Regions from separate parts of the Burkholderia sp. MR1-5-21 genome, predicted to be linked through region 2. Evidence: predicted binding sites of a transcription regulator. Region 2 holds the regulator's gene; each other region holds the start of a gene.

Region 1 (9,490 bases), on a different contig from region 2:
GGGTGTCTGCGACAGGTTCACGCGTTGCGCGAGCTCCGCGATCGGCAGCGTGGCATCCGTCTGCAACAATTCGAGCAGCTTGCGATCGATGGCATCCATTTCCTCGGCCCCTTGTGGATAGAAATTTATTCTATGCATAGCACATCCCGGGGAACAATATGGAAACCGTTTCTCCGCGTCGACCGGTATAAATACCAACATGCGTGGGCTTGCCGCCACGCGCCCGACAACGACAACGAGAACGCCATGCAACCGTCAGCCGCCCTTTCCGCCACCGTGCAACGCGCCGCGCGCACGACGCGCGGCGATGTCCCCGTTGCCGCGGCCGCCCAGCCCGCACAACGCCCGGCGCTGGCGCGCCTGTGCCGGCAGATCGACGCCGCGTTCGACGCGGCGTCCGAGCAATCCGCCGCATCGGACGACGACGCGACCGATCCGTCGCGGCATGCCGAATTCGCGCGCCGCGTCCGGGCCGCGCTCGCCGAGGCCAGCGCCACCGAGCCGTGGCTCACCGACGCCGAGCGCGCGTGCGATCCGCAGAAATATTGCCGCCACCTGCTCGCCGCCGATCCGCTCGGGCGCTACGCGATCGTCGTGCTGGTCTGGCGTCCGGGCCAGTGCAGCCCCGTCCACGGCCACCGGACGTGGTGCGGCTACACGGTGCTCGACGGCACGCTGTCCGAAACGCTGTATGACTGGGATGCGGCGGCGGGACTGGCGACCGAGGCGCGCCGCCACTTGCGCGAAGCGGGCGCGGTGTCGTTCGTGCGGGCCGGCGCGCAAGGGATCCACCAGCTCGGCCACGCCGGCGCGGCGGACGCGGCAGACGAGACGGCAGCCGTCTCGCTGCACGTGTATGGCGTGGCGGGCGAGCAGATCGCGACGCACGTCAACGATGTCGTGCGCGTCGCGGCGTCCGGTCACGCGTAACGGCGCGTCGACGCGCCGTTCGGCGCGCGTCGTGTAGCGAAACCACAACGCTGAAGCGCGGCCGCAGTCGCCCTGCCGCGACGCATCAAGCCAGACCGCCGTCCCGAAGGGACGCAGCCGAAACCGAAACCGGCGCCGCGTGCGTCGCCCCCGAAGCCGCCGAGTGCGCGGCGCCCGCCGACGCGGACGTCCCCGTCTCCGCAACCGGCACCGCCACCGCGGCCTCGTTGGCCGCCACCGTGTCGCCGGCGGCCGCGACGGGCTCCGGCCGCGTCCCCGTCGGCGTCACGATCTGCATCTGCGGCACCGGCATCTCGATGCCTGCCGCCTCCATCCTCGCCTTCACGCGCGCGTTGAACGCGCGCATCACGGTCGACTGCTGCTGCGGTTGCGTGCGGATCTGGCCTTTGATGATCAGCCAGTTCGGCTCGAAGCGGTCGAGCCCCCACACCTCGACCCCACCCAGCATCAGGCGCCGCACCGTGAAGTCGCTCCACAGGTCCGCACCCGCGTCGCGGATCAGGTGCGTGAGCGCATCCACATCGGCGGACAGCGGCGCGCGCACCTCGAACACCGCGCAGCCGAAGTCGCGTGACAGGTTCTTGACGATCTTGATCTGCGAGAACGGAATCGCATGCAGCGCGCCCTGCCCGTCGCGCAGCCGCACGGTGCGGATCGACAGGTGTTCGACCGTGCCTGCATGCCCGCCGTCCACGTCGATCCAGTCGCCGACCGAGATCGTGTCCTCGACGATGATGAACAGCCCCGTGATCAGGTCGGTCACGAGCGACTGCGCGCCGAAGCCGACCGCGAGGCCGATCACGCCGGCGCCGGCGAGCAGCGGCGTCACGTTGATGCCGAGGTTCGCCGCGGTGACCACCGCGGCGATCGTGAGGATCGTCACGAACACGACGTTGCGCACGAGCGGCAGCATCGTGCGCGCACGCACGCTCGGATTGCGGCCGCGGCGCGCGGCGGCCGAATTGAGCGCCTCGAGAATCGCCGTGTCGACGATGATCCACGTGAGCCACGACACGAACCACGTGACGACGATCGCGGTCACCGCCTGCGCGATCCCGCGCGCGGCGACACTGTGCTCGACGATGCGCGCGATCGAGATGCCCCACAGCCGCGATGTCAGTTCGATGTAGCCGAGCCAGATGAGCAGCGTCGCGAGCGAGCCGGCGAAGCGCACGAGCCGCGCGATGTACGCGGACTGGTTGCGCCGCACGCGGCGACGCGCAGGGTTCGGGCGCGTCATGCGCAGCACGACCGCCGACAGGAAGAATGCGAGCACGAGCAGCAGCGCGGTGACGATCGACGTCTGCAGCAGGTTCGACGACGTACTGCTGCCCGCAAGCGTGCCGAATACCGCGGCGAACGCGAGCAGCAGCACCGGCACCGGCCAGATCCACGCGGCGAATTCCGCCATCTCGGTCGTCGCGCGGTGGTTCGTGCGCAGCGTATGGCTGCGGTTGCGGATCAGGTGCGCAACGGGCCGCCGGTACGCAAGCGCGAAATACGCGCAGAGCGTCGCGGCCGCCATGTTCGCAACGGTCGCGATCAGGCCCGCGAGATTGGTGCCGAGCTGATGCGCGACGTCGTAGTTGAGCGCGGCGTCGCCGAGTGCGCCGAACGCGCCGATCACGCGCAGCAGCCGCCACGACCGCTCGATCAGCACACGCCCCGCCGCCCTGCGATGCCCCGCGCTGAAGAGCGCGAACATGATCAGGCACAGCGCCGCGAACACCGAGCCCGACACGATCGCGTACGCGATCACGAGCGCGACGGTGCGGCCGAGCGATTCCGGCAGGTTGCGGGCAATCGCGAGCACGACCGCGAACGCGATGATCCACGGCCCGACGCGGCGCAGCGCGAACATCAGCATCTCGCGCGCGCTCGGATTCGGATCCAGCTTGATGACGAGGCCGACCCGCGCGGCAAGCCGCTGCTGCAGCCAGATCAGCGCGACCGCACAGGCGCCCCAGCCGAACAGCAGCAGCGCGCAGTCGAGCACGATATGGCCGAACGACTCGGGCCCATGGCCGCTCACGATCGTGTACAGCTCGTTGCCGGCCGCATTGAAACGGCCTGCCCAGTAGCGCGCGGGCGAATCGCCCTGCTTCATGCTCGTTTCGACGGACGCCATGCCGGACGCGATCGCGCCCCACAGGCCCGCGTTCGCCGCCGATGCAGCCGATGCGGCGGACGACGCCTGCGCGGTCTGCGCGACGTCGCGCAACGCCTTGAGCTGCGACACGAGCGCGGTGCGCTGCCGATCGTTGTCGAGCATGCGAATCACCGCGTTGAACGATCGGGCGATCTCGGCCGCGCTCGCGGGCGACGGCGCCGATGCCGCGGCGGCGCCCGACGCGGCGACAGCCGATGCCGCCGACGCGGGCGCTTCGGCGGCCGGCGCGATCAGTTTCTGGAACGCCGCGAGGGCGGGAGGCGCGGCAGCCGCGCCGGCCGGCTGCGCGACCGCGAGGCCGAGCGCCGCCGCGCCCAGCACGACACGGAGCCTGACCCGTCCGCGCGCAGCGGTGGCGACGGCGGTCAGCAAGACAAGACAACAGGCCGTCAAGGCCCAGTCCAGAAAATGCAAGGAATACGAAAGCAAATTGCGATCCTGTCTGGGGAAGCACGGATCGCCTAGTGTAGCCGCTCACCGCGCCCCGACCGTCGAACCGGGCGTAACGGTACGTAACGGCGGGACGCAACGGCGGGGTCGTAACGACGGCAAACCTGGGGCGAACCGGCGGCTTCGCGCCGCCGGCCACCGCGCCGCTCAATACGCGACGGTCGCGATCTCGCGCACGAAGCTGCCCTGCTCGAGCGCGTCGACGAACGCGACCGCGTAGTCTTCCGCCGAGATCTTGCTGTCGCCGTTCGCGTCGACGATCAGCTTGCCGACGCCGGTGCGGAACGTGCCCGTGCGCTCGCCCGGCGCGATCAGCGCGGCCGGCGCAAAGAACGTCCAGTCGAGGTCGTCGACGGAACGCAGGTAGTCGAACGCGTCACGGTGCGCGAGCGCGACCGCCTTGTATGCGTCCGGAAACCCTTCGGCGTCGACGAGCTGCTTGCCCGGCGCGACTTCGAGCGAGCCCGCGCCGCCCACCACGACGAGCCTCTTCAGGCCTGCGTCGCGCGTGCCGGCGACGAGCGCCCGCGCGGCCGCGACGACCTTCGCCGTGTCGTCCTGCTTCGGACCATAAGCACTCGCGACGACGTCATGCCCCGGCAGCGCGGCCGCGATGCTGGCGGGATCGAACAGGTCGGCGGCTTTCGCGGCGATGCCGTCGGCGCTGTCGCCGGGCGTGCGCGACAGCGCCGTCACGCGATGGCCGCGTCGCGCGGCTTCCGCCGCGATGCGCGAGCCGATCATGCCGGTGGCGCCAAACAGCGCGATGTTCAGGGGACGTTGCGTCATGTCGATTCTCCAGAAAGAAAAATATGTAACTCTGTTAATTACATAAAAGAACGAAAAAAATGGGGTGGTCAACCCCGTCGCGCCGGACGTCGCGCATGCGCACCGTCCGGCTCACTGCATCACATGCTGGCGCTCATCCACCGGCGCCCGCCTGCTGCCCAAGCTGCTCGGAATTCAGCAAGTCGGCCGTCACGTCGGCCAGCGTGCGCGTCGCGAGCGACGCTTCCATCGCGCGCTGCGCGTCGCCGATGTAGCCGGTGAGCACGCCCTGGATGTGCCGCCCCACGAGGCACGCGGGATTCGGCGCCTCGCGGTGCAGCGCGAACAGCTGCGCATCGTCGACCGCCCGGTACACGTCGAGCAGCGTGATGCCGCCCGGCTCGCGCGCCAGCAGCGCGCCGCCGCCCGCGCCGAGCTGCGACGTCGTCAGCCCCGCGGACGCCAGCATCGACAGCAGCCGGCGGATCAGCGCCGGATTCGTGTTCACGCTGCCCGCGATCACGTCGGACGACAGCGGCACGCCTTCCTGCATCGACAGCAAGGCGAGCACGTGGACGGCAAACGCGAACCGGCTGCTGGTATTCATTCGTCACTCACTCGGCGACGCCGGCCCCGTACTGCGACCACCACGGCTTCCGGCGTCAATGTGTAACCATGATAATTACATTTTATGGATCGCGCAACCGGCATGTCACTGACCGCTGGCAGGCTTTGCTGCGGACGCGCCCTGCTGGCTCCATTGCTGGAGCTTGCGGCCCGCCTCCGCGATCTGCGCGCCGGCTTCCGACGCGGCCTGGCCCACCACCGCGGACGCCGCCGCGTTCAACTGCGCCTGCGCGGCGGATGCAAGGCCGCTCGCACTCAGCGGCGGCACGGCCGACGCCGCCGACGCGATCCCGGCCTTCGCCACGCCGAGTTGCTGGTTCACCGCGCTCGCGACCTGGTCGATCGCCTGCGTCGCCTGCTTCGCGACGTCGGCGGCCGCGCTCGCAGCCGTATCGGGCGGTGGCGCGGACGGCGCCGGGGATTTCTCACAGCCTGCGAGCAACACCGCCGCGCATGCGGCGGCGATCAGAACGGGCGTACTGCGCACCCGCGATGACTTCATCTTCATCAGCATTCTCCGGCCGCGCGTCGCGCGGCCCTCAGGATTGAACCGACGTCGATGATACCGCCGATGCGCACCGCCATTTGCCAGCCGCAGGTTAAAAATGGCTTTCAATTTCGGACTCGTCTGATTTAAACGTGCGGACGGCCGCACTAAAGTGACGCAGCCTCAACTCGCATCGCCCGCCCTTCGAAGTCCATGCATTTCCTTGTCGACTGGTTCATCTTTCTCGCCGCCATGCTGGCCGCCACCCTGTTCCTGTGCCTGCGCGCGCCGCTCACTGCCCGCGCGTCCGAAATCGGGCGCGAGCGCCGCTTCGATGCCGCGCGCCTGATGGCGCAAGCCGCCCTCGCGTTCTGGACGGCCGCGCTGATCGTCGTGCGCGGCATCCTGGGCGCCGAGGGCGCCGACGCGTCGCTGGCCGGCTTCGCGGCGCTCGCGTTCGCCGCGCTCGGCCTCACGTCGGTCGCCACGTACTGGGCCGTGCTCGCGCTGCGGCTGCGCCGCACCCGCCTGCTGTTCGCGCGCCAGTGACGCGCCAGGCCGGTGCGCGGCGTGCACCGCGCCGCCCCTCATGACGCACCAGATCGGGACGCGTCGCACCACACGCGTGCAACACCGGCCGGCGCCACGCGAAAGCCGTCCGGTGATGCACAGGTGTAATTCACCGGAAAGCCGCACGGGGTCGTGCCCCCGCACCACTTCCACGCATCCGTTCACCAACTTGGCTCGATTTTTGCGTCCCTTGCCCGTTTTTTGAGCAAGGAAGCTTCGGAATGGATGATCTGAAATCCGGCGTCGATACGCTGTTCCTGTTGATCGGCGCCGTCATGGTGCTCGCGATGCATGCCGGCTTCGCGTTTCTCGAACTCGGCACGGTGCGCAAGAAGAACCAGGTCAATGCGCTCGTGAAGATCCTGGTCGATTTCTCGGTGTCGACCATCGCGTACTTCTTCATCGGCTACACGATCGCGTACGGCGTCGAGTTCTTCGACGACATCGGCACGCTGTCGCAACACAGCGGCTATGCGCTCGTGCGCTTCTTCTTCCTGCTGACCTTCGCCGCCGCCATTCCGGCGATCATCTCCGGCGGCATTGCCGAGCGCGCGAAATTCAATCCGCAGCTCGTCGCGACGCTGATCATCGTCGGCTTCGTCTATCCGTTCTTCGAAGGCATCGCGTGGAACGCGCGCTACGGCGTGCAGGCATGGCTCACGCACGCGTTCGGCGCGCCGTTCCACGATTTCGCGGGCTCGGTCGTCGTGCATGCGTTCGGCGGCTGGGTCGCGCTGCCCGCCGTGCTGCTGCTCGGCGCGCGCCACGGCCGCTACGGCAACGACGGACGGATCGCCGCGCACCCGCCGTCGAACATCCCGTTCCTCGCGCTCGGCGCCTGGGTGCTCGCGGTCGGCTGGTTCGGCTTCAACGTGATGAGCGCACAGACGCTCGACAAGGTAAGCGGCCTCGTCGCGGTGAACTCGCTGATGGCAATGGTCGGCGGCACGCTCGCCGCGTGGCTCGCCGGCCGCAACGACCCGGGCTTCACGTACAACGGCCCGCTCGCGGGGCTCGTCGCAGTGTGCGCGGGTTCCGACGTGATGCACCCGATCGGTGCGCTCGCGACCGGCGCCGCGGCCGGCGCGCTGTTCGTCGCGATGTTCACGTGCGTGCAGAACAAGTGGCGGATCGACGACGTGCTCGGCGTGTGGCCGCTGCACGGGATGTGCGGCGCGCTCGGCGGCCTCGCGGCCGGCGTGTTCGGGCTGCCGGCGCTCGGCGGGCTCGGCGGCGTGTCGTTCGTGTCGCAGCTCATCGGCACGCTCGGCGGGATCGCGATCGCGCTGGCCGGCGGCACGCTCGTCTACGGCGCGCTGAAGGCGACCGTCGGCCTGCGCCTCGACCGCGAGGCGGAATTCGACGGCGCCGACCTGTCGATCCACCGCATCTCGGCGACGCCCGAGCGCGACTGAGCGCCACTCGGACGCCATGCATCACATTACAATTGCAATTCAAAAAACTTTCATCGAGCGTCCTTACACTTCCGTCCAGTTTTCAATTTGCCTTCGCCCTGCTTGCTTGTTGCAAACGGTGCGAAGGCGAAGATTCTTCCAACACCTGAAACTGGACACCCCATGCCCGCGTTGCCCAATGCTTCCCGTCGCCAGGCTCTGAAGATCCTCGCCGGCGCACCGATGCTTCCCCTCTCCGGTCTCGCGCTGCCCGCCCTGCTGACGGGTTGCGGCGGCGACGACGGCCCGGCCTCGACGCCCGCCGCCGCCGCGTTCGCCGCGGCGACGTTCTCGGCAATGGCCGCGCCGACGCTCGCCGATGCGTCCGCGATGGCGACGACGACGGTCGGCTCGATGCTGTCGGTGTCCTTCTCCGACGGCACGTCGCGCAACTTCAAGCTCGCGTACCGGCCGTTCTTCGTGACGGGCGACAAGGTGCCGGACGGCAAGGGCGGCACGATCCTCGCGGGCGGCTACTACGACATCAACAACCAGCCGATCATCGACCGTTCGGTGGCAGGCAAGGAACGCCAGTTCTATTCGGACTGCCCGGACGGCAGCTCGCTGCTGACGGTGAAGAACGCGAGCGTGCCCGGCGTGAAGGGCAACACGGTGTTCGCGGTCGTGCAGTTCGAATACACGACGCGCGACCAGGCGAGCGTGTCGCAGTACGGCCAGCTGCCGTCGCCGATCGCGGTGCTGACGCTCGACCAGGATCCGGCGACCGGCGCGCTGAAGCTCGTCAAGTACCACAACGTCGACACGTCGAAGGCGCACGGCCTGTGGATCACCTGCGGCGCGAGCCTGTCGCCGTGGGGGACGCACCTGTCGAGCGAGGAATACGAGCCCGACGCGACGAAGGCCGCGACCGACGCGCAGTTCAAGGCATTCAGCAGGAACACGTTCGGCGACGAGACGAAGGCCAACCCGTATCACTACGGCCACCTGCCCGAGATCATCGTCAACGCCGACGGCACCGGCACCGCGAAGAAGCACTACTGCCTCGGCCGGATCTCGCACGAGCTGATCCAGGTGATGCCGGACCAGCGCACGGTGATGATGGGCGACGACGCGACCAACGGCGGCCTCTTCATGTTCGTCGCCGACAAGCCGGCCGACCTGTCGGCGGGCACGCTCTACGTCGCGAAGTGGACGCAGACGTCGTCGGCGGGCGCGGGCTCGGCGACGCTCGCGTGGATCAAGGTCGGCCACGCGACGAGCGCGGAGATCGAGGCGCTCGCGAACACGCTGAAGTGGTCGGACATCATGGACGTCGCGACGAGCGATCCGAACGACGCGAGCTTCACGAAGATCCATTTCAGCGGCAAGTTCAACTGGATCCGCGTGAAGCCCGGCATGGAAAAGGCCGCCGCGTTCCTCGAGACGCACCGCTACGCGGCGCTGCTCGGCGGCAGCATGGCGTTCACGAAGCTCGAGGGGACGACGGTGAACGCGAAGGACAAGATCGTCTACACGGCGATGTCGCGGATCGAGACGTCGATGGTCAAGGGCAATGCCGTATCGCGCGACGTTGCGCTCGACAAGAAGATCGCCGCGGGCGCGACCTATGCGCTGAACCTGAAGGGCGGTCAGCGCGACTCGAACGGCGCCGCGATCGACAGCGAGTGGGTGCCGGTCGACATGAGCGCGCCGGCCGCGCTCGTCGGCGAGGACCTCGCCGCCGCGGACGCGCTCGGCAACCTCGCGAACCCAGACAAGGTCGCGAACCCCGACAACCTCAAGTTCTCCGAAAAGTTGCGCACGCTGTTCATCGGCGAGGACTCGGGCATGCACGTGAACAACTTCCTGTGGGCGTACAACGTCGACACGAAAACGCTCACGCGCGTGCTGTCCTGCCCGGCCGGCGCCGAATCGACGGGCCTGCACGCGGTCGACGAGATCAACGGCTGGACCTACATCATGAGCAACTTCCAGCACGCGGGCGACTGGGAATCGCCGCTGCACGACAAGGTCAAGCCGACGCTCGACCCGCTCGTGCGCGCGAATTTCAAG
Region 2 (9,490 bases):
GACGAGTCCGACGAGCCGGCGCGGCGAACAAACGCCTTTGCTATACTCCGCGCATGATAGCGAAAATCAATGATGATCGGGCGCTCGCGCTCGCCCGCGACGTGCTCGACATCGAGGCGGACGCCGTGCGCGCGCTCCGTGACCAGCTCGACGGCGACTTCGTCGAAGCCGTCGCGCTGCTGCTCGGCTGCAGCGGCCGCGTGGTGGTTTCCGGAATCGGCAAATCGGGGCATATCGCCCGCAAGATCGCGGCCACGCTGGCCAGCACCGGCACGCCCGCGTTCTTCGTCCATCCGGCCGAGGCGAGCCACGGCGACCTCGGGATGGTCACGTCCGACGACGTGTTCATCGGCATCTCCTACTCCGGCGAATCGGAAGAACTCGTCGCGATCCTGCCGCTCGTCAAGCGCATCGGCGCGAAGCTGATCGCGATCACGGGCCGCCCGGATTCCAGCCTCGGCACGCTCGCCGACGTAAACCTGAACGCCGCTGTGTCGAAGGAAGCGTGCCCGCTGAACCTCGCGCCCACCGCGAGCACGACGGCCGCGCTCGCGCTCGGCGACGCGCTCGCCGTCGCGGTGCTCGACGCGCGCGGCTTCGGCTCCGAGGATTTCGCGCGCTCGCACCCGGGCGGCGCGCTCGGCCGGCGCCTGCTCACCTACGTGCGCGACGTGATGCGCACGGGCGACGAGATCCCGTCCGTCGGGCTCGACGCGACGCTGTCGGACGCGCTGTTCCAGATCACCGCGAAGCGGCTGGGCATGACGGCCGTGGTCGGCGCCGACGGCAAGGTCGCGGGCATCTTCACCGACGGCGACCTGCGCCGCGTGCTCGCGTGCGACGGCGACTTCCGCACGCTGCCGATCGCCGACGTGATGACACGCAACCCGCGGACGATCGCGCCGGACCATCTGGCGGTCGAGGCCGTCGAACTGATGGAGCGCCACCGGATCAACCAGATGCTGGTGGTCGATGCCGATGGTGCGCTGATCGGCGCGCTGAACATGCACGACCTGTTCTCGAAGAAGGTGATTTGATGACCGCTCCGCTGACTGCGGCCGAACGCGCGAACCGCGTGAAACTGATGATTTTCGACGTCGACGGCGTGCTGACCGACGGCGGCCTGCTGTTCACGGCCGCCGGCGACGCGATGAAGTCGTTCAATTCGCTCGACGGCCACGGCGTGAAGCTGCTCGGCGAAGCCGGCATCGCGACCGCGATCATCACCGGCCGGAAGTCGGAGATCGTCGCCGCGCGCGCAAAGGAAATGAAGATCACGCACCTGTTCCAGGGCGTCGAGAACAAGCTGGCGGTGTTCGGCGAGCTGATCGGCTCGCTCGGCCTCGCGCCCGACGCGTGCGGCTACATGGGTGACGACTGGCCCGACCTGCCCGTGATGCTGCGCTGCGGCTTCGCGGCCGCGCCGGCGAACGCGCATCCCGAGGTGATCGCCCGCGCGCACTGGGTCGCCGAGGCCCGCGGCGGCCAAGGCGCCGTGCGCGAAGTCTGCGACACGGTGCTGCGCGCGCAACGCCGCTACGACGCGCTGCTTGCGGCCGCCTGCGGAGCCTGACGGATGAATACCCATTTCCGCTGGACCCAGCTGCTGCCGCTCGCCGCGGTCGCCGCGCTCGCGGGCATCACGTGGTGGCTGCTGCAGGCGACGCTGCCGCCGCCCGGCGAAGGCCCCGCACAGCAAAAGCGCCACACGCCCGACTACTTCGCCGACAACTTCTCGGTCACCGAGCTCGACCAGTCCGGCGCGACCCAGTACCGGCTGACGGCGGAGAAGCTGATCCACTACGAAGATACCGAATCGAGCGACCTGACCGATCCGGCGATGCGCGCGTTCCAGCCCGGCAAGCCGGTCGTGACGACCACCGCGAAGCGCGGCACCGTCAACGGCGATGTGTCGATCGTCGACCTGTACGACAACGCGCGCATCCTGCGCGCGGCAGGCGGCGGCGATCCGCAGATGCAGGCCGATTCCCAGCATTTCCGGATCTTCGTCAATGACGATGTGATCCAGACCGAAAAGCCGGTTAAACTTCAGCGCGGCCTGTCGCTCGTCAACGCGACCGACGGCATGAAGTACAACAACGTCACCCGGGTCATCGAGCTGTATGGCAACGTGCGCGGCACGATTGCCGCGTCGGATGCGTCCGGCGGCTCGAAAGGTCAACCCAAGTAACGCATCCCACACGTGACTGCATGAACGAATCGTTCCCTCGTCAGAATACCGGCGGCGCCGCGCGCGCCGTCCGCGCCGCGCTTGCCGCGACGCTCGTCGCGCTCCCGCTGGCCGGGATGGCGCCGCTCGCCCATGCCGAGAAGGCGGACCAGAGCAAGCCGATCAACGTCGAGGCGGACAACCTGACTTATGACGACCTGAAACAGGTGACCGTCGCGACCGGCAACGTCGTGATCACGAAGGGCACGATCGTCATCAAGGGCGATCGCGTCGAAGTGCGGCAGGATCCGGAAGGCTACCAGTACGCGACGTCGTACGGCAGCAGCAAGAAGCACGCGTCGTTCCGCCAGAAGCGCGAAGGCCTCGACGAATACATCGACGGCGACTCGGAACGCATCGACTACGACGGCAAGCAGGACCTGACGACGCTCACGACCGCCGCGACGGTGCGCCGCCTGCAGGGCACGTCGACGATCGCCGACACCGTGCACGGCAGCGTGGTCACGTACGATGGCCAGCACGACTTCTACACCGCGAAGGGCGGCAAGGACGTCGCGGCGCCAGGCAACCCGAACGGCCGCGTGCGCGCGATGCTGTCGCCGAAGAACGGCGGCCCCGCGCCGCTGAACGGCGCGCCGGCCAAGCTCGCGCCGTCGACCTCGATCCAGGGGGCGCCGGGCCAATGAACGCACTACCGAACCGCCAGCCGGCCGGCACCAGCAGCTCGCTCGTCGTCCGCAACCTGAAGAAGCGCTACGGCTCGCGCACGGTCGTCAAGGACGTGTCGCTCGACGTGAAGAGCGGCGAAGTCGTCGGCCTGCTCGGCCCGAACGGCGCCGGCAAGACCACGTCGTTCTACATGATCGTCGGGCTCGTACCGCTCGACGCGGGCGAGATCTCGCTGAACGGCAGCTCGATCAGCCTGCTGCCGATCCACAAGCGCGCGTCGCTCGGGCTGTCGTACCTGCCGCAGGAAGCGTCGGTGTTCCGCAAGCTGACCGTCGAGGAAAACATCCGCGCGGTGCTCGAGCTGCAATACGGCGACGACGGCAAGCGCCTGTCCAAGGACGCGATCGCGTCGCGCACCGAAGCGCTGCTCGACGAGCTGCAGATCGGCCACCTGCGCGAGAACCCGGCGCTGTCGCTGTCGGGCGGCGAACGCCGGCGCGTCGAGATCGCGCGCGCGCTCGCGACCAACCCGAGCTTCATCCTGCTCGACGAACCGTTCGCGGGCGTCGACCCGATCGCGGTGCTCGAGATCCAGAAGATCGTCAAGTTCCTGAAGCAGCGCAACATCGGCGTGCTGATCACGGACCACAACGTGCGCGAAACGCTCGGCATCTGCGACCACGCGTACATCATCAGCGACGGCTCGGTGCTCGCGGCCGGCGCCCCCAGCGAAATCATCGAGAACGAAAGCGTGCGCCGCGTGTACCTCGGCGAACACTTCCGCATGTAACGCACCGTCACGGCAACGCCCTGTGCGGCCCCGCCCGGCTCTGCCGCGCGGGGCCGCGCCCCGTTTCGCCCCCATTCCTTGCCGCGCGTAATCGCGGATGGCCCAATGCACCTGCGTCGTGGCAAACTCCGGGTATGACTCCCTCCTTGCCATGAAAGCCAGCCTTCAACTCCGCCTGTCGCAACATCTGGCGCTGACGCCGCAACTGCAGCAGTCGATCCGGCTCCTGCAGCTGTCGACGCTCGAACTCCAGCAGGAAGTGGCGATGGCGGTCGCCCAGAATCCACTGCTCGAGAACGACGACGAATGGATCGCGAGCCCGCTGCGCGTTGCAGCGGACGGTTCGCTGATCGCGCAGACGCCGCCCGCATCGAACCCCGAGCCGATGGCCGGCACCAATGGCACCGGCCAGACCGGCGAGCGCGCCGAGCGCGACGAGCCGTCCGGCGGCGACGATTACGACGGCTACGCGAACAGCGACAGCGGCGACGGTCCGCAGTGGAACCTCGACGAATTCGGCCGCGCGAGCGGCGCGTCCGACGACGACGACCTCCCGCCGCTGCAGGTGCAGGAAGCCGCGACGTCGCTGCGCGACCATCTGTCCGCGCAGCTGCGCGTCACGCAGGCCGGGCCGCGCGACCGCGCGCTCGTGATGTTCCTGATCGAATCGCTCGACGACGACGGCTACCTGACCGCGACGCTCGACGAGGTGCTCGCCGACCTGCCGCCCGAGCTCGAGGTCGACTGCGACGAATTGAACGCCGCGCTCGCGCTGCTGCACAGCTTCGACCCGTCCGGGGTCGGGGCCCGCTCTGCATCCGAATGCCTGAAGCTGCAGTTGCTGCGGCTCGATCCGTCCCCGGCGCGCACGCTGTCGCTCGAGATCGTGTCGCAATACCTCGAACTGCTGGCCGCGCGCGACTTCACACGGTTGCGCAAGCACCTGAAGACGACCGACGACGCGCTGCGCGACGCGCACGCGCTGATCCGCTCGCTGGAGCCGTTCCCCGGCGCCGCATACGGCAAGGCCGAGGCCGACTACGTCGTGCCCGACATCATCGTGAAGAAGGCCGGCCAGGGCTGGCAGGCGGAACTCAATCCGGAAGTCGTGCCGCGCCTGCGGATCAACAATCTCTACGCGAACATCCTGCGCAACAGCCGCGGCGATCCGTCCGCCGGTTCGCTCAAGCAGCAACTGCAGGAAGCGCGCTGGCTGATCAAGAATATCCAGCAGCGCTTCGACACGATCCTGCGCGTCGCGCAGGCTATTGTCGAACGTCAGAAGAATTTCTTTGCGCACGGCGAAATTGCGATGCGCCCCTTGGTTTTGCGGGAGATTGCTGATACGCTGGGCCTACACGAGTCAACTGTCAGCCGTGTGACAACCGGGAAGTACATGCTGACCCCGTTCGGGACGCTTGAATTTAAGTACTTCTTCGGATCTCACGTCTCGACCGACACCGGTGGCGCCGCATCGTCGACCGCCATCCGTGCCCTGATCAAGCAACTGATAGGAGCCGAAGACCCAAAATCGCCTCTTTCGGACAGCCGAATTGCCGAACTGCTGGCAGAACAAGGCTTCGTGGTCGCGCGCCGCACGGTTGCCAAGTATCGCGAAGCCCTCAAGATCCCGGCAGTGAATCTGCGCAAGTCTCTTTAAGCCTGCTGCCTGCCCGGCGGCAGGCGTGTTCCGGCCGCCGCGCCTTCGGCGGACAAGCCGGGCGACCTGTCCGCAATCGGCCGCCTCGGGCGGCACGGGCAAGTCGACCGGACGACCGCATCGAAGCGGATTGGTGGTCACTCGCTTGGAGAAGCACTATGAACCTGAAGATCAGTGGACATCATCTCGAAGTCACGCCTGCAATTCGCGAATACGTGATCACCAAGCTGGACCGGGTGCTACGGCATAGCGATCAGGTGATCGATGGCACTGTGATCCTCTCGGTCGACAACCACAAGGAAAAGGACAGGCAACAACGCGCGGAAATCAATCTGCATCTGAAGGGCAAGGACATCTTCGTCGAAAGCGCAAACGGCAACCTGTATGCGGCCATCGATCTGCTGATCGACAAGCTGGACCGCCAGGTCGTCAAGCACATGGAGCGCCTGCAAACGCACGCGCACGAACCGATCAAGCATCAGCCGGCCGTCGAACAGATCGAACTGCCGCCGCAATGACCGCTTCATAACCGCTTCATCGCATCAGTACGCCGCCCGGTTCGCCGGGCGGTTTTTTTATGCCCGCGTGCAACGGCGCGGGCACCGTGCCCCACTCGCGCCAGGCGCCCGAGCGCGTCGCGCCACGCGCTCGGCTGTGTTCTATAATGCTCCGGTTATTGCCGGGGGGCGTTGGGTACGGTCACCGTGCCTTGCAGGTCTCCATCGCCTAACGCCTTGATATTGCCAACCATGGAAAATCAGTCTGCCGCCGCGAGGAGACCCCAGGCCGCCCAATCGCCTGCCAACATGAATCGCCTAGCCAAAATCCTGCCCCTAGAGAACGTCGTCATCGACCTCTCCGTCACCAGCAAGAAACGCGTCTTCGAACAAGCCGGGCTGATGTTCGAGAATCAGAACGGCGTCGCCCGCAGCACCGTCACGGACAACCTGTTCGCGCGCGAGCGCCTCGGCTCGACCGGGCTCGGCGAAGGCGTCGCGATTCCGCACGGGCGCATCAAGGGCCTCAAGCATCCGCTCGCCGCGTTCGTGCGGCTCGCCGATCCGATTCCGTTCGAGGCGCCCGACGGCCAGCCGGTTTCCCTCCTGATTTTCCTGCTCGTCCCCGAGCAAGCCACCCAGCAGCACCTCGAAATCCTGTCGGAGATCGCGCAACTGCTGTCCGACCGCGATGCGCGCGAGCGTTTGCACAACGAAACGGATCGCGTCGAGTTGCATAGCCTGCTCACTCAGTGGCAACCTTGAGTTGATCCGGGCGTAAATTTTCCCGAACGAGGCGGCGCAAGCCGCCGTCCCGGGCCGCCCGGCGCCGGCCCGGCATGGCGACGCCCGTCGCCACGCGCAAGCACCGGCTCACTGGAGTGACGGACTCATGGATACGTCCAGCATCAACGCCCAGAGCATCTTCGACGACAACGCGGCCACGCTGAAGCTGAGCTGGCTGACGGGGCATGAAGGCTGGGAACGCGGCTTTTCGGCCGACACCGTCGCCAATGCGACGTCGAGCGCCGACCTCGTCGGCCACCTGAACCTCATTCACCCGAACCGGATCCAGGTGCTCGGCGAAGCCGAGATCGACTACTACCAGCGGCAGACCGACGAGGACCGTTCGCGCCACATGGCCGAGCTGATCGCCCTCGAGCCGCCGTTCCTCGTCGTCGCCGGCGGCGCCGCCGCGCCGCCCGAACTGGTGCTGCGCTGCACGCGCTCGTCGACCCCGCTGTTCACGACGCCGATGTCGGCCGCCGCGGTGATCGACAGCCTGCGCCTCTACATGTCGCGCATCCTCGCACCGCGCGCGACGCTGCACGGCGTGTTCCTCGACATCCTCGGGATGGGCGTGCTGCTGACGGGCGATTCGGGTCTCGGCAAGAGCGAACTCGGCCTCGAGCTGATCAGCCGCGGCCACGGACTCGTCGCCGACGACGCGGTCGACTTCGTGCGTCTTGGCCCCGATTTCGTCGAAGGGCGCTGCCCGCCGCTGCTGCAGAACCTGCTCGAAGTGCGCGGCCTCGGCCTCCTCGACATCAAGACGATCTTCGGCGAGACCGCCGTGCGCCGGAAAATGAAGCTGAAGCTGATCGTTCAGCTCGTGCGCCGTCCCGACGGCGAGTTCCAGCGCCTGCCGCTCGAAAGCCAGACCGTCGACGTGCTCGGATTGCCGATCAGCAAGGTGACGATCCAGGTCGCGGCCGGCCGCAACCTCGCGGTGCTCGTCGAGGCGGCGGTCCGCAACACGATCCTGCAGTTGCGCGGAATCGACACGTTGCGCGATTTCATGGATCGGCAACGACTCGCGATGCAAGATCCCGATAGCCAGTTCCCCGGCAAGCTTGTGTAACTCGCACCGGCCGGTCGCGCAGCGCGGGTGCGTGTTGCCGGTGCTATGATGAAACGTCAGGATTTTCTGCTTCCCATGCGCATTGTTCTCATCACCGGCATTTCCGGCTCCGGCAAATCCGTCGCGTTGAACGCGCTGGAGGACGCAGGCTACTACTGCGTCGACAACCTGCCGCCGCACGTGCTGCCCGAGTTGACCCGCTACCTCGCCGAAGAGGGCCAGCAGCGGCTCGCCGTCGCGATCGACGCGCGTTCGAGCGCATCGCTCGACGAAATGCCCGGCCTGATCCGCACGCTGTCGTGCGATCACGACGTGCGCGTGCTGTTCCTCAATGCGAGCACGCCGGCGCTGATCCAGCGCTTTTCCGAAACGCGCCGCCGCCATCCGCTGTCCGGCTCCCCGTCGCACGACGCCGACGTCGGCCTGCTGTCGTCGCTCGAGGAGGCAATCGAGCGCGAGCGCGAACTCGTCGCGCCGCTCGCCGAATTCGGCCACCAGATCGACACGAGCAACCTGCGTGCGAACGTGCTGCGCACCTGGGTCAAGCGCTTCATCGAGCAGAAGAACAACGACCTGATGCTGATGTTCGAATCGTTCGGCTTCAAGCGCGGCGTGCCGCTCGATGCCGACCTGATGTTCGACGTGCGCGCGCTGCCGAACCCGTATTACGACCATGAATTGCGCCCGCTCACCGGGCTCGACCAGCCGGTCATCGCGTTTCTCGACGCACTGCCGATCGTCCATCAGATGATCGACGACATCCATGCGTTCCTGATCAAATGGCTACCGCACTTCCGCGAGGACAACCGCAGCTACCTGACCGTCGCCATCGGCTGTACGGGCGGCCAGCATCGCTCGGTCTTCATCGCGGAAACGCTCGCCGCGCGCCTCGCGCGCGAGGCGAACGTGATCGTGCGGCATCGTGACGCGCCCGTGGATGTCGACGCGTCGTCGCGGCTCGTGACCGAGGTCGACAGACCTTAGCGACGCCGCTTCTCCGCAAGCGCCATGTCCTCTCTATCGACCACCCTGCTCGACCTGCCGCTGTTTCCGCTACATACGGTGCTGTTTCCTGGAGGCCTGCTGCCGCTCAAGGTCTTCGAGGCGCGTTATCTCGACATGGCGCGCGCGTGCCTGCGTGACGACGCACCGTTCGGCGTCTGCCTGCTGAAGAGCGGACCGGAAGTCGCGCAGGAAGGCGCCGTATCGGTGCCCGAAACGATCGGCTGCATGGCACGCATCGTCGAATGCGACACCGGCGAATTCGGGATGCTGTTTCTGCAGGCGATCGGCACCCAGCGTTTCGAGCTGCTGTCGTATCGCGTCGAGGCCAACGGGCTGATCGTCGGCATCGCCGAACCGCTGCCCGACGACATTCCGCTCGAGGGCGAGCAGGCGCTCGCACAGTTCGGTGCATGCGCCGAGGTGCTGGAACGCATCATCGACGCACTGAAACAGAAGATCGACAAGGACAAGGAAAAGCTGCCGTTCTGCGAGCCGTTCCGGCTCGACGATCCGAGCTGGGTGTCGAACCGTCTTGCGGAACTGTTGCCGCTCGACTTGCGCGCGCGGCAGAAGCTGATGGAGTTTCCCGACGTCGGTGCGCGCATCGACGCCGTGCATCACGTGCTGAACCGGCACGGCTGGCTCTGACGCGACGGCGCACGCACCGCGGCGCGCGCCCCGCGCATTACATCACATCAGCGGTCACAACAGCGAACCGCCCAATCCGTCGAGCAGCTTGCGCACCGGCGCGGGCACGCCGTACGCATCGAGCCCGCTCAGCGGCACCCATGCAGTCTGCGCGTCCTGTGCGACGAAT
Region 3 (9,490 bases), on a different contig from region 2:
AACCAGGAGCGATACCACGATGGACCTGTTGTTGAACTACGGCGCCCAGATCGCGGCGGGCGCGCTCGTCACGCTGGCGCTCGCGGTTGCCGCGCTGTGCCTTGGCATGCTGCTCGGGATCGCCGGCGCGTCGGCGAAGCTGTCGGGTGTGCGCTGGCTGAGCGGCGCGACCTATGCGGCGACCAATTTCCTGCGCGGCATTCCCGAATTCCTGATCCTGCTGATCTGCTACTTCGGGTTGTCGCATCTGCTCAATACGGAGTTCGACGGCGCAATCACGGTCAGTCCGTTCTCGGCCGGCGTCATTGCGCTCGCGGTGGTGTTCGGCGCGTATTCGTCGGAGATGTTTCGCGGCGCGTTTCTCGCGGTGCCGGCCGGGCAGGTCGAGGCGGCGCGCGCGTACGGCATGACGCGGCTGCAGACACTGTGGTTCGTCCGCCTGCCGCAGGCGTGGCGGATCTGCCTGCCGAGCCTGAACAACATGTGGCAGAACCTGCTGAAGGACACGTCGCTCGTGTCGATCGTCGGGCTCGAGGACATGCTGCGCAAGGCCAACATCGCCGCGCAGTTCACCAAGCAGCCGTTTGTCTTCTACGTGACGGTCGGCGTCGTCTACTTCGGTTTTCTCGCCGTCTCCAATCCTGCGTTTGCGTGGCTCGAACGCATCGCGGGCCGCGGCTACGCGAAACGCACCTGAACAGGCCCTGCCATGAACGACCTCCTCTCCCTGATTGACCAATCCGGCCCGGACATCGCGCGCGGCGTGTGGATCACGCTGCAGCTGCTGGTGCTGTCGTGCGGGCTCGCGTTCGCGCTGGCGGTGCCGCTCGCGGTCGCGCGCACGTCGGCATGCCGCTGGCTGTCGACGCCGAGCCGTCTCTTCATGTCGGTGTTCCGCGGCACGCCGCTGCTCGTGCAGATCTTCGTGCTGTATTACGGCCTCGCGCAGTTCTCGGCCGTGCGTGCGTCGCCGCTGTGGCTGCTGATCGGCGGCTCGTTCTCGTGCGCGCTGTGTGCGCTGACGCTCAACCTCGCCGCGTACATGGCGGAAGACATCCGCGGCGGAATCGCCGGCGTGCCCGCGGGCGAACAGGAAGCCGCACTCGCGTTCGGGATGAGCCGCTTCAAGTTGACCTGGTGCGTGATCGTGCCGCGCGCGATCGGCATCGTCGCGCCGACGCTCGGCAACGAAATCGTGCTGCAACTGAAGTCGACCGCGCTCGCGAGCACGATCACCGTGCTCGACCTGACCGGCGTCGCGCGGCGCATCTCGATCGAAAGCTATACGACCGACGCGCTGCTCGTCGCGGGCATCGTGTACGTCGGCATCACGGCGGTGCTGGCGACCGCGCTGAAGCGCGTGGAAGGCCTGCTGAACCGTCACCTGGGCAGCGTGCGCGCGTAGCGGCGACGCACGGGCCCGATACATCGAACGATCCGAGGACGACATGGGATACAAGCTTGAAACGCTGGCGCTCGCCGCCGACCGCGACGTGACCGACGAGAAGACGGTCGCGCCCGCGATCCATTATTCGGCCGTGTTCAAGGCGGCCGGCGGCGAGGAATTCGCGGAGATGTCGAGCGTGCCGCAGCATCCGCGCAACTACACGCGCTACGGCAACCCGGTGCACGAGCGCGTGAAGGCGATCATGGCCGAGCTCGAAGGCACGGAGACCGCGCTCGTCACGGCGTCCGGCATGGGCGCGATCGCGACGGCGATCCTGAGCGTCGTGAAGGCCGGCGATCACGTGATTGGCCAGACGCGCCACTACATGAGCACGACGAAGATGCTCGACGACATGCTGCGCAAGTTCGGCGTGGACGTGACGTTCGTCGACCAGACCGACGCGGCCGCGTTCGGTCGTGCGATCCGGCCGAACACACGGCTGATCGTGCTCGAGTCGCCGGTCAATCCGCTGCTGCTCGTGACCGATATCGCCGCGGTCGCCGAGATCGCGCGGGCGCACGGCATCCTGACGCTCGCGGACAATACGTTCGCGTCGCCGGTCAACCAGCAGCCGCACCGCCTCGGCGTCGACATCGTCGTGCACAGCGCGACGAAGTACCTGGGCGGCCATCACGACCTGACGGGCGGCGTGATCTGCACGAGCCGCGTGCTCGCCGAGCAGATCTGGCACACGCACATCACGCTCGGCTCGGTGCTGTCGCCGATGGACGCGTGGCTGCTGCTGCGCGGGCTGCGCACGCTGCCGCTGCGCGTCGAGCGGATCAACGCGAATGCGCTGGCGCTTGCCGAATTCCTCGAACGGCACCCGAAGATCGACCGCGTGTTCTATCCGGGCTTGCGCAGCCATCCGCAGCATGCGCTAGCGTGCCGGCAGATGCGCGGCTTCGGCGGTGTGGTCGCGTTCGGCGTGCGGGGCGGCTACGACGATGCGCAGCGTTTCGTCGAGGCGTTGCGCGTGCCGCTGAACGCAGGCAATCTCGGCGGCGTCGATTCGCTCGCGATCCACACGGCGGCGATGTGGGCCGGCACGATGTCGGCGGAGCAGATGCGCGCGGCGGACATTCCGCTCAATTTCATCCGCTATTCGGTCGGCGTCGAGCATGTCGACGATCTGAAGGCGGACATTGCTCAGGCGCTTGAAGGCATCTGACATATCGGCACACGCACGACGGGAATCCCCCATGAAAGTCGACGGCCTCGACCAGAAAATCATCGACGCGCTGTGCGCCGACGCCCGCATTCCGCTGGCCGTGCTGGCCGACCGGATCGGCCTGTCGCGGCAGGCGGTCCGGCACCGGATCGACCGGCTCGAAGCGCTGAAGATCATCGCGGGCTACACGGTGCGGCTCGCGCTGCCTGACGACGCGTCGCCGGTGCGCGCGGTGATGCTCGTCTACCGGAAAGACCGGATGCGCGGCGCGGATGTGCTTGCCGCGCTCGAGCGGATCGCGGAGGTGCGCGACTGCGCGGTGCTGAGCGGAGAGGTTGACCTGCTCGTGCAGATCGAGGCCGCGTCGCACGAGCGCGTCAGCGAGATCTGGGCGGCGATCAGCGCGCTGGACGGCGTGCAGAACATGACGACCTGCTTCGTGCTCGATTCGGTGATCCACCAGCGGTGAGCGCGGAGACCGGCGGCAAGCGTAGGCGACGGCAGGCCGGGCCGCCCGTTACGTGCTGATCTGCAGATGCCCGTCGACCACCGCGACACGCACGCCGCCGCCGCTCGACAGCGACGCCGTGCCTTCCGGAAACGGATGCACGGGCGCATCGGTCGGCCGCCATGCATGCCGCTTCAGCAATTCCCGATATCCGCCGCGGATCACGAAACCGCCGCACTTGTCCGCATACGCGTCGCGCCGCATCCGGTACGCGCGCGGCAGGTCGTACCACGGCAGCTTCGGCAGGTCGTGGTGCACGAGGTGGTAGTTGTTGTTCAGGTACAGCAGCCGCATCGCCAGCCCCGCCTCGTTGATCACGATGCGCGCCTTCGGATTGCGGGCTGCGCGATGCTCGTACAGGGAGCGGACCATCGCGAGCGACAGTGCGGGCCACGTGATCGCCAGCAGGTAGTACCACCACGGCACGCCGATCGACATCTGCAGCCACGCGAGCAGCGCGATCACGCACGCGGCGTGCACGACCCACATCGGCAGGTAACGCAGGTCGCCGCGCCGGAATGCGGCGAGCGCGTCCGAAAACATCGCGGCGATGCTGGTCGGCGGCCCGACGACCAGCCGGCCGACGAAGGTCTTGCGCGCCGCTTACAACAGCGACGATTCCCACAGCGGGATGAACGCGTTCCGGCATGCGGTTGCGCCGCATGCGCGCAACGGGCGTTTCTTCGCGTCGGCGACGGCGTTCGGCGCGCATCTGGACGTGCTGCGCGCGCTCGGCAACGGCGATGCGGATTGCGCGGCGATCGAATCCGGTCCGCTCGCTGGCGAACCGTGCTCGATGTGCGCGACAAGCGCGACTGCGCGGTGTGTCCGAAATTCCCGAACACGAAGCGCCGCCACGCATTTCCTGACCTCAAGCAAACGGCAACGTCCCCGGCGGCGCGTTCCTGACGATCGCCAGCGTCGTGCTGATGTGATCCTCCAGCGCGAGTGCCGCGCGCGCATCGGCGCGGCGCATCGCCGCGTCGAAGATGCACGTGTGTTCCGCATGCACGTCGCGTTTCGAATCCTCGAGGCCGATGCACACGCGCCGGTAGCGTTCGCTCTGCTGCGACAGCATGCGCAGCACCAGATAGGTCCACGGCGACGCGGCCGCCGAAATCAGCGCCTCGTGGAACCGGCGATTGCACGCCTCCCACGCGGCGCGGTGTTCGATCGACACCGGCTGCTCCCACGCGGACAGCATCTCGAAGCTGTGCCGCACGCGCTGCTCCCACGCCGCATCGCCGTGCCGCACCGATTCGCGCAGTGCATCGACCTCGATATGCAGCCGCAGCCGCGTGATCGCCTCGAGGTCCGCGACCGACATCGGCGTGACGCGGAACCCGCGCTGGCCTTCGGCGACGACCAGCGCATCGCTGACGAGCCGCGTGAGCGCCTCGCGCAGCGTGCCCGCGCCGACGCCGTACACGTCCTTCAGGTGCTCGACGCGCAGCTTCGCGCCCGGCGGGTAGTGCCCTTCGATGATGTGCTGCCGGAGCTGGTGGTACGCATGCTCGCCGAGCGTGCGCGCGTGCGGGCCGGTCATGTCGTCGGCAATTGCGTCGGAAGGTGCATCGGCAGGCGTTTCGGCACAGGCGGGCGGCGCGTCGTCCGGCGGCGTGCCGCGCGGCGGACGGGCGGGCAGGATGGTGTTCATGTCACGCGTCCTCCTGATCCTGATTGCGGGTGAGGCGATAGCTGAGCTGCGCGCGCGTCAGGCCGAGCAGCCGCGCGGCGGCCGACAGGTTGCCGTTCGAGCGGTCGACGGCCTCCTGCAGCAACGCGCGTTCCAGCCCGTCGAGGCCGCCGCCGCATCCCTGCAATTGATCGAGGATCGACCCGCAGTCGATTTGCACCGACGACGCCGGCCTGATCTGCCCGGCACGATCGACGGTCGCGCCGCCCGGCAGGCCGAGGCCGGGAAACAGGTCCTTCGCGTCGACCGCGCGGTTCGGCCGCGCCAGGATCACCGCGCGCTCGATCAGGTTCTCGAGCTCGCGCACGTTGCCGGGCCAGCGGTAGCCGCGCAGCGCGTCGTACGCGTAGTCGGTCAGCGTCGGCGCCGGCTTGCCGTGCAGCGACGCGAAGCGCTCGAGCATCGTATCCGCGAGCAGCGGGATGTCGTCCTGCCGCTCGCGCAGCGGCGGGATCCGCACCGGGTAGACGTTGATCCGGTAATAGAGATCCGCGCGGAAGCTGCCGTCGCGCACCGCCTGTTCGAGATCGCGGTTGGTCGCGGCGACGATGCGCACGTCGACCTTGCGGCTCTCGGTCGCGCCGAGCCGCTCGACTTCGCCTTCCTGCAGCACGCGCAGCAGCTTCGCCTGCACGTCGAGCGGCAGCTCGCCGATTTCGTCGAGGAACAGCGTGCCGCCGTTCGCGCGCTCGAAGCGTCCCGCGCGCGCGGCCTGCGAGCCTGTATACGCGCCTTTCTCTGCGCCGAACAGCTCGGATTCGATCAGCGCATGCGGAATCGCCGCACAGTTGATCGCGACGAACGGCTTCGCGGCGCGCGGGCTCAGATTGTGCAGCGCCCGCGCGAAGCGCTCCTTGCCGACGCCCGTTTCGCCGGTCAGCAGCACGGCGACCTTGGTCGGCGCGGCTGTCTCCAGCAGCGAATAGGCCGCGGTGAACGCGTCGGACCGGCCGACGAGCTGCGTGCGGTCGGCGTCGGGCGCGATCTCGAGGCGCAGCGATTCGACCTCGGTCTGCAGGTCGCGGATCGTGTTGATCAGCGAGTCGGCCTTGAACCACGACGCGATCTCTTCGGCGTCCGGCCATTCTTCCGCGGGCTTGCCGACGATCGTGCAATGCGCGTCGTTCATGCCGACGCAGGTCGTTTCCTTGAACAGGATCGTGCGGCCGATGAATGCGCTCGTATAGCCGGTCGCATAGCCGATCAGCATCCAGCACACGGGTTCCGGCTGCGCGCCGAACGTGCGCCGGTGCACGTCGGCTTCCCACGAATGTTCCCAGCGGTATTCGCAATAGAACGCGCCCGTCTCCGGATCGGCCTCGAAACGCAGCGGCGTGACCTGCACCGCGCCTTCGAGCATATGGAGCTGCGGGCCGACATGGAACATGTCGAAGAACGACGCCTTCGCGCGGATCTCGCGTGCGAGCGCCGCGTCGCGTTCGCCGGCCGCAAAGCCGACGCGCGTGAAGAAGCGGCGCGTCTGCGCGGGCCCGACGCTTTCCATCAGCTCCTGGCGCAGCGTCGCGAGCGCGCCCGCGTGGAGCAGCACCATCCGCTGTCCGGCGAGCCAGATGCGGCCGTCGCTGGCCGAAAAATGAATCAGCCGCCGCAGGTCGGCGTCCGTCGGTAGCGGGGGCAGGCTGGGCCGCGTCATGTCTCCTCCGTCGAGATTTCTCGTGATTTCCGAATATGCGTGACCGCCGGTCGGACACGTCCGAGGGTTTCACCATTTCATCAAATCCGCTTCATCGAGTTGATGAAATCATGAAAACGGCCGTCAGATCAGGGGTTTGGCGTGAGCGTTCGACGGCGGTTTCCATTCTGGTTAACCGGTATTGTGCGTGCCGAATTCGAATTGTGTGTCAGGGCTTTCCCTGAATTATCGAGATTTTTCGCAAGACACACGGAACGTGGCACGGTTGGTGCATTGAAGTACGGGCATGGAGGCGACACCGATCATGGATCAAATCACAAGCGATCAACCCCCGCTCGACCCGGGCCGCAAGTGCGTCCGGGTGACCGGCACCAACGGCCGCGGCTTCGTCGAATTCGAGCTGTCGGTAGGCGGCGCGCCGGACCTGTTCGTCGAGCTGACGTTGCCCCCCGCCGCCTTCGATGCGTTCTGTGCGGAACAGCGCGTGACACGGCTGGACGACGACAAACCCATGACATTGAGGAGCAAGAAGTGACCATCGAGCTGAAGACAGTCGACATCAAGCCGCTCCGGCACACGTTCGCGCACGTCGCGCGGCACATCGGCGGCGACAGGACGGCGACCCGGTACCAGGAAGGAATGATGGGCGCGCAGCCCCAGGCGAACTTCCATTACCGGCCGACCTGGGACCCCGATCACGAGATCTTCGACGCATCGCGCACGGCGATCCGGATGGCGAGCTGGTATGCGCTGAAGGATCCGCGCCAGTTCTACTACGCGTCGTGGGTGACGGCCCGCGCGCGCCAGCAGGACGCGATGGAATCGAACTTCGAGTTCGTCGAGTCGCGCCGGATGATCGGCCTGATGCCCGACGGCGTCGCGCAGCATGCGCTCGACGTGCTGGTACCGCTGCGCCACGCCGCGTGGGGCGGGAACATGAACAACGCGCAGATCTGCGCGCTCGGCTACGGCACCGCGTTCACCGCGCCGGCGATGTTCCATGCGATGGACAACCTCGGCGTCGCGCAATACCTGACACGCCTCGCACTCGCGATCGCCGAGCCCGACGTGCTCGACGCGGCGAAGGCCGCGTGGCTCGCCGACGCCACATGGCAGCCGCTGCGCCGCTACGTCGAGGACACGCTGGTCGTCGCCGATCCGGTCGAGCTGTTCGTCGCGCAGAACCTCGCGCTCGACGGCCTGCTGTATCCGCTCGTCTACGACCGCTTCGTCGACGAACGGATCGCGCTCGCAGGCGGCTCGGCGGTCGCGATGCTGACCGCGTTCATGCCCGAATGGCACGCGGAATCGAATCGCTGGATCGACGCGGTCGTGAAGACGATGGCCGCCGAATCGGACGACAACCGCGCGCTGCTCGCACGCTGGACGCGCGACTGGGCCGAGCGGGCGAACGACGCGCTCGCGCCGGTCGCAGAGCGCGCGCTGCAGGACGCCGGTCGCGCGGCGCTCGACGAAGTGCGCGAGCAGCTCCACGCACGCGTCGCGAAGCTCGGCATCGCACGCTGACCTGACGCCGGACGATCATCTCTCACTGAGGAAACACGCATGTCCAACGTATTCATCGCCTTCCAGGCCAATGAGGAGTCCAGACCGATCGTCGAGGCGATCGTCGCGGACAACCCGCGCGCGGTCGTCGTCGAGTCGCCCGGCATGGTCAAGATCGACGCGCCCGACCAACTGACGATCCGCCGCGAAACGATCGAAGAACTGACCGGCGCGCGCTTCGACCTGCAGCAGCTGCAGGTGAACCTGATCACGCTGTCCGGCCATATCGACGAGGACGACGACCAGTTCACGCTGAGCTGGGCGCACTGAACGCCGCACAACGCGCACCCGACAACACCGGAGACACGAATGGACACGCCAACGCTCAAGAAAAAGCTCGGCCTGAAGGACCGCTACGCGGCGATGACGCGCGGCCTCGGCTGGGAGACGACCTACCAGCCGATGGACAAGGTCTTCCCGTACGACCGCTACGAGGGCATCAAGATCCACGACTGGGACAAGTGGGTCGACCCGTTCCGCCTGACGATGGATGCGTACTGGAAATACCAGGGCGAGAAGGAAAAGAAGCTGTATGCGGTGATCGACGCGTTCACGCAGAACAACGCGTTCCTCGGCGTGACCGACGCGCGCTACATCAACGCGCTGAAGCTGTTCGTCCAGGGCGTGACGCCGCTCGAATACCTCGCGCACCGCGGCTTCGCGCACGTGGGCCGGCATTTTACCGGCGAAGGCGCGCGCATCGCATGCCAGATGCAGTCGATCGACGAGCTGCGGCACTACCAGACCGAAACGCACGCGATGTCGACGTACAACAAGTTCTTCAACGGGTTCCATCACTCGAACCACTGGTTCGATCGCGTCTGGTACCTGTCGGTGCCGAAGTCGTTCTTCGAGGATGCGTATTCGTCTGGGCCGTTCGAGTTCCTGACCGCGGTGAGCTTCTCGTTCGAATACGTGCTGACGAACCTGCTGTTCGTGCCGTTCATGTCGGGCGCCGCGTACAACGGCGACATGTCGACCGTCACGTTCGGCTTCTCCGCGCAGTCGGACGAGTCGCGCCACATGACGCTCGGCATCGAGTGCATCAAGTTCCTGCTCGAGCAGGACCCCGGCAACGTGCCGATCGTGCAGCGCTGGATCGACAAGTGGTTCTGGCGCGGCTACCGGCTGCTGACGCTCGTCGCGATGATGATGGACTACATGCAGCCGAAGCGCGTGATGAGCTGGCGCGAATCGTGGGAGATGTACGCGGAGCAGAACGGCGGTGCGCTGTTCCGGGATCTCGCCCGCTACGGGATACGCGAGCCGAAGGGCTGGCAGGACGCGTGCGAAGGCAAGGACCACATCAGCCACCAGGCATGGTCGACGTTCTACGGCTTCAACGCGGCGTCGGCGTTCCATACGTGGGTGCCGACCGAGGACGAGATGGCGTGGCTCGCCGCGAAGTATCCGGACTCGTTCGACCGCTACTACCGGCCGCGCTTCGA

The links. Region 2 encodes sigma-54, which starts transcription at its own class of promoters, with help from an activator protein. Its sites were predicted from a motif close to TGGCANGNAANCTGCTTT; they were not measured.
Region 1: a site for sigma-54 is predicted at 6,194-6,211, ahead of ACV229_RS20410 (ammonium transporter). Genes of this name have one in related genera too.
Region 3: a site for sigma-54 is predicted at 6,734-6,751, ahead of ACV229_RS17125 (phenol hydroxylase subunit). Genes of this name have one in related genera too.

The regions. Positions count from the first base shown of each region.
Region 1 is NZ_JBSAXD010000014.1:145,165-154,654, reverse strand. Features, by position in the region: gene ACV229_RS20445 (Lrp/AsnC family transcriptional regulator) at 1-99, opposite strand, end outside; gene ACV229_RS20440 (cysteine dioxygenase) at 247-930, shown strand; gene ACV229_RS20435 (mechanosensitive ion channel family protein) at 1,016-3,223, opposite strand; gene ACV229_RS20430 (NAD(P)-dependent oxidoreductase) at 3,719-4,360, opposite strand; gene ACV229_RS20425 (Rrf2 family transcriptional regulator) at 4,494-4,946, opposite strand; gene ACV229_RS20420 (hypothetical protein) at 5,052-5,474, opposite strand; gene ACV229_RS20415 (hypothetical protein) at 5,667-6,002, shown strand; gene ACV229_RS20410 (ammonium transporter) at 6,245-7,438, shown strand; gene ACV229_RS20405 (PhoX family protein) at 7,601-9,490, shown strand, end outside.
Region 2 is NZ_JBSAXD010000009.1:207,263-216,752, reverse strand. Features, by position in the region: gene kdsD (arabinose 5-phosphate isomerase KdsD) at 54-1,037, shown strand; gene ACV229_RS15230 (KdsC family phosphatase) at 1,037-1,573, shown strand; gene lptC (LPS export ABC transporter periplasmic protein LptC) at 1,577-2,191, shown strand; gene lptA (lipopolysaccharide transport periplasmic protein LptA) at 2,212-2,877, shown strand; gene lptB (LPS export ABC transporter ATP-binding protein) at 2,874-3,650, shown strand; gene ACV229_RS15210 (RNA polymerase factor sigma-54) at 3,802-5,310, shown strand; gene hpf (ribosome hibernation-promoting factor, HPF/YfiA family) at 5,469-5,828, shown strand; gene ACV229_RS15200 (PTS sugar transporter subunit IIA) at 6,060-6,572, shown strand; gene hprK (HPr(Ser) kinase/phosphatase) at 6,700-7,668, shown strand; gene rapZ (RNase adapter RapZ) at 7,744-8,652, shown strand; gene ACV229_RS15185 (LON peptidase substrate-binding domain-containing protein) at 8,677-9,321, shown strand; gene mutY (A/G-specific adenine glycosylase) at 9,376-9,490, opposite strand, start outside.
Region 3 is NZ_JBSAXD010000011.1:122,783-132,272, forward strand. Features, by position in the region: gene ACV229_RS17085 (ABC transporter permease) at 20-697, shown strand; gene ACV229_RS17090 (ABC transporter permease) at 710-1,405, shown strand; gene ACV229_RS17095 (trans-sulfuration enzyme family protein) at 1,449-2,618, shown strand; gene ACV229_RS17100 (Lrp/AsnC family transcriptional regulator) at 2,650-3,087, shown strand; partial or broken gene ACV229_RS17105 (fatty acid desaturase) at 3,136-3,726, opposite strand; partial or broken gene ACV229_RS17110 (phosphate ABC transporter substrate-binding protein) at 3,671-3,892, shown strand; gene ACV229_RS17115 (GntR family transcriptional regulator) at 3,998-4,783, opposite strand; gene ACV229_RS17120 (sigma 54-interacting transcriptional regulator) at 4,785-6,476, opposite strand; gene ACV229_RS17125 (phenol hydroxylase subunit) at 6,763-7,011, shown strand; gene ACV229_RS17130 (phenol hydroxylase) at 7,008-8,003, shown strand; gene ACV229_RS17135 (MmoB/DmpM family protein) at 8,043-8,312, shown strand; gene ACV229_RS17140 (aromatic/alkene/methane monooxygenase hydroxylase/oxygenase subunit alpha) at 8,352-9,490, shown strand, end outside.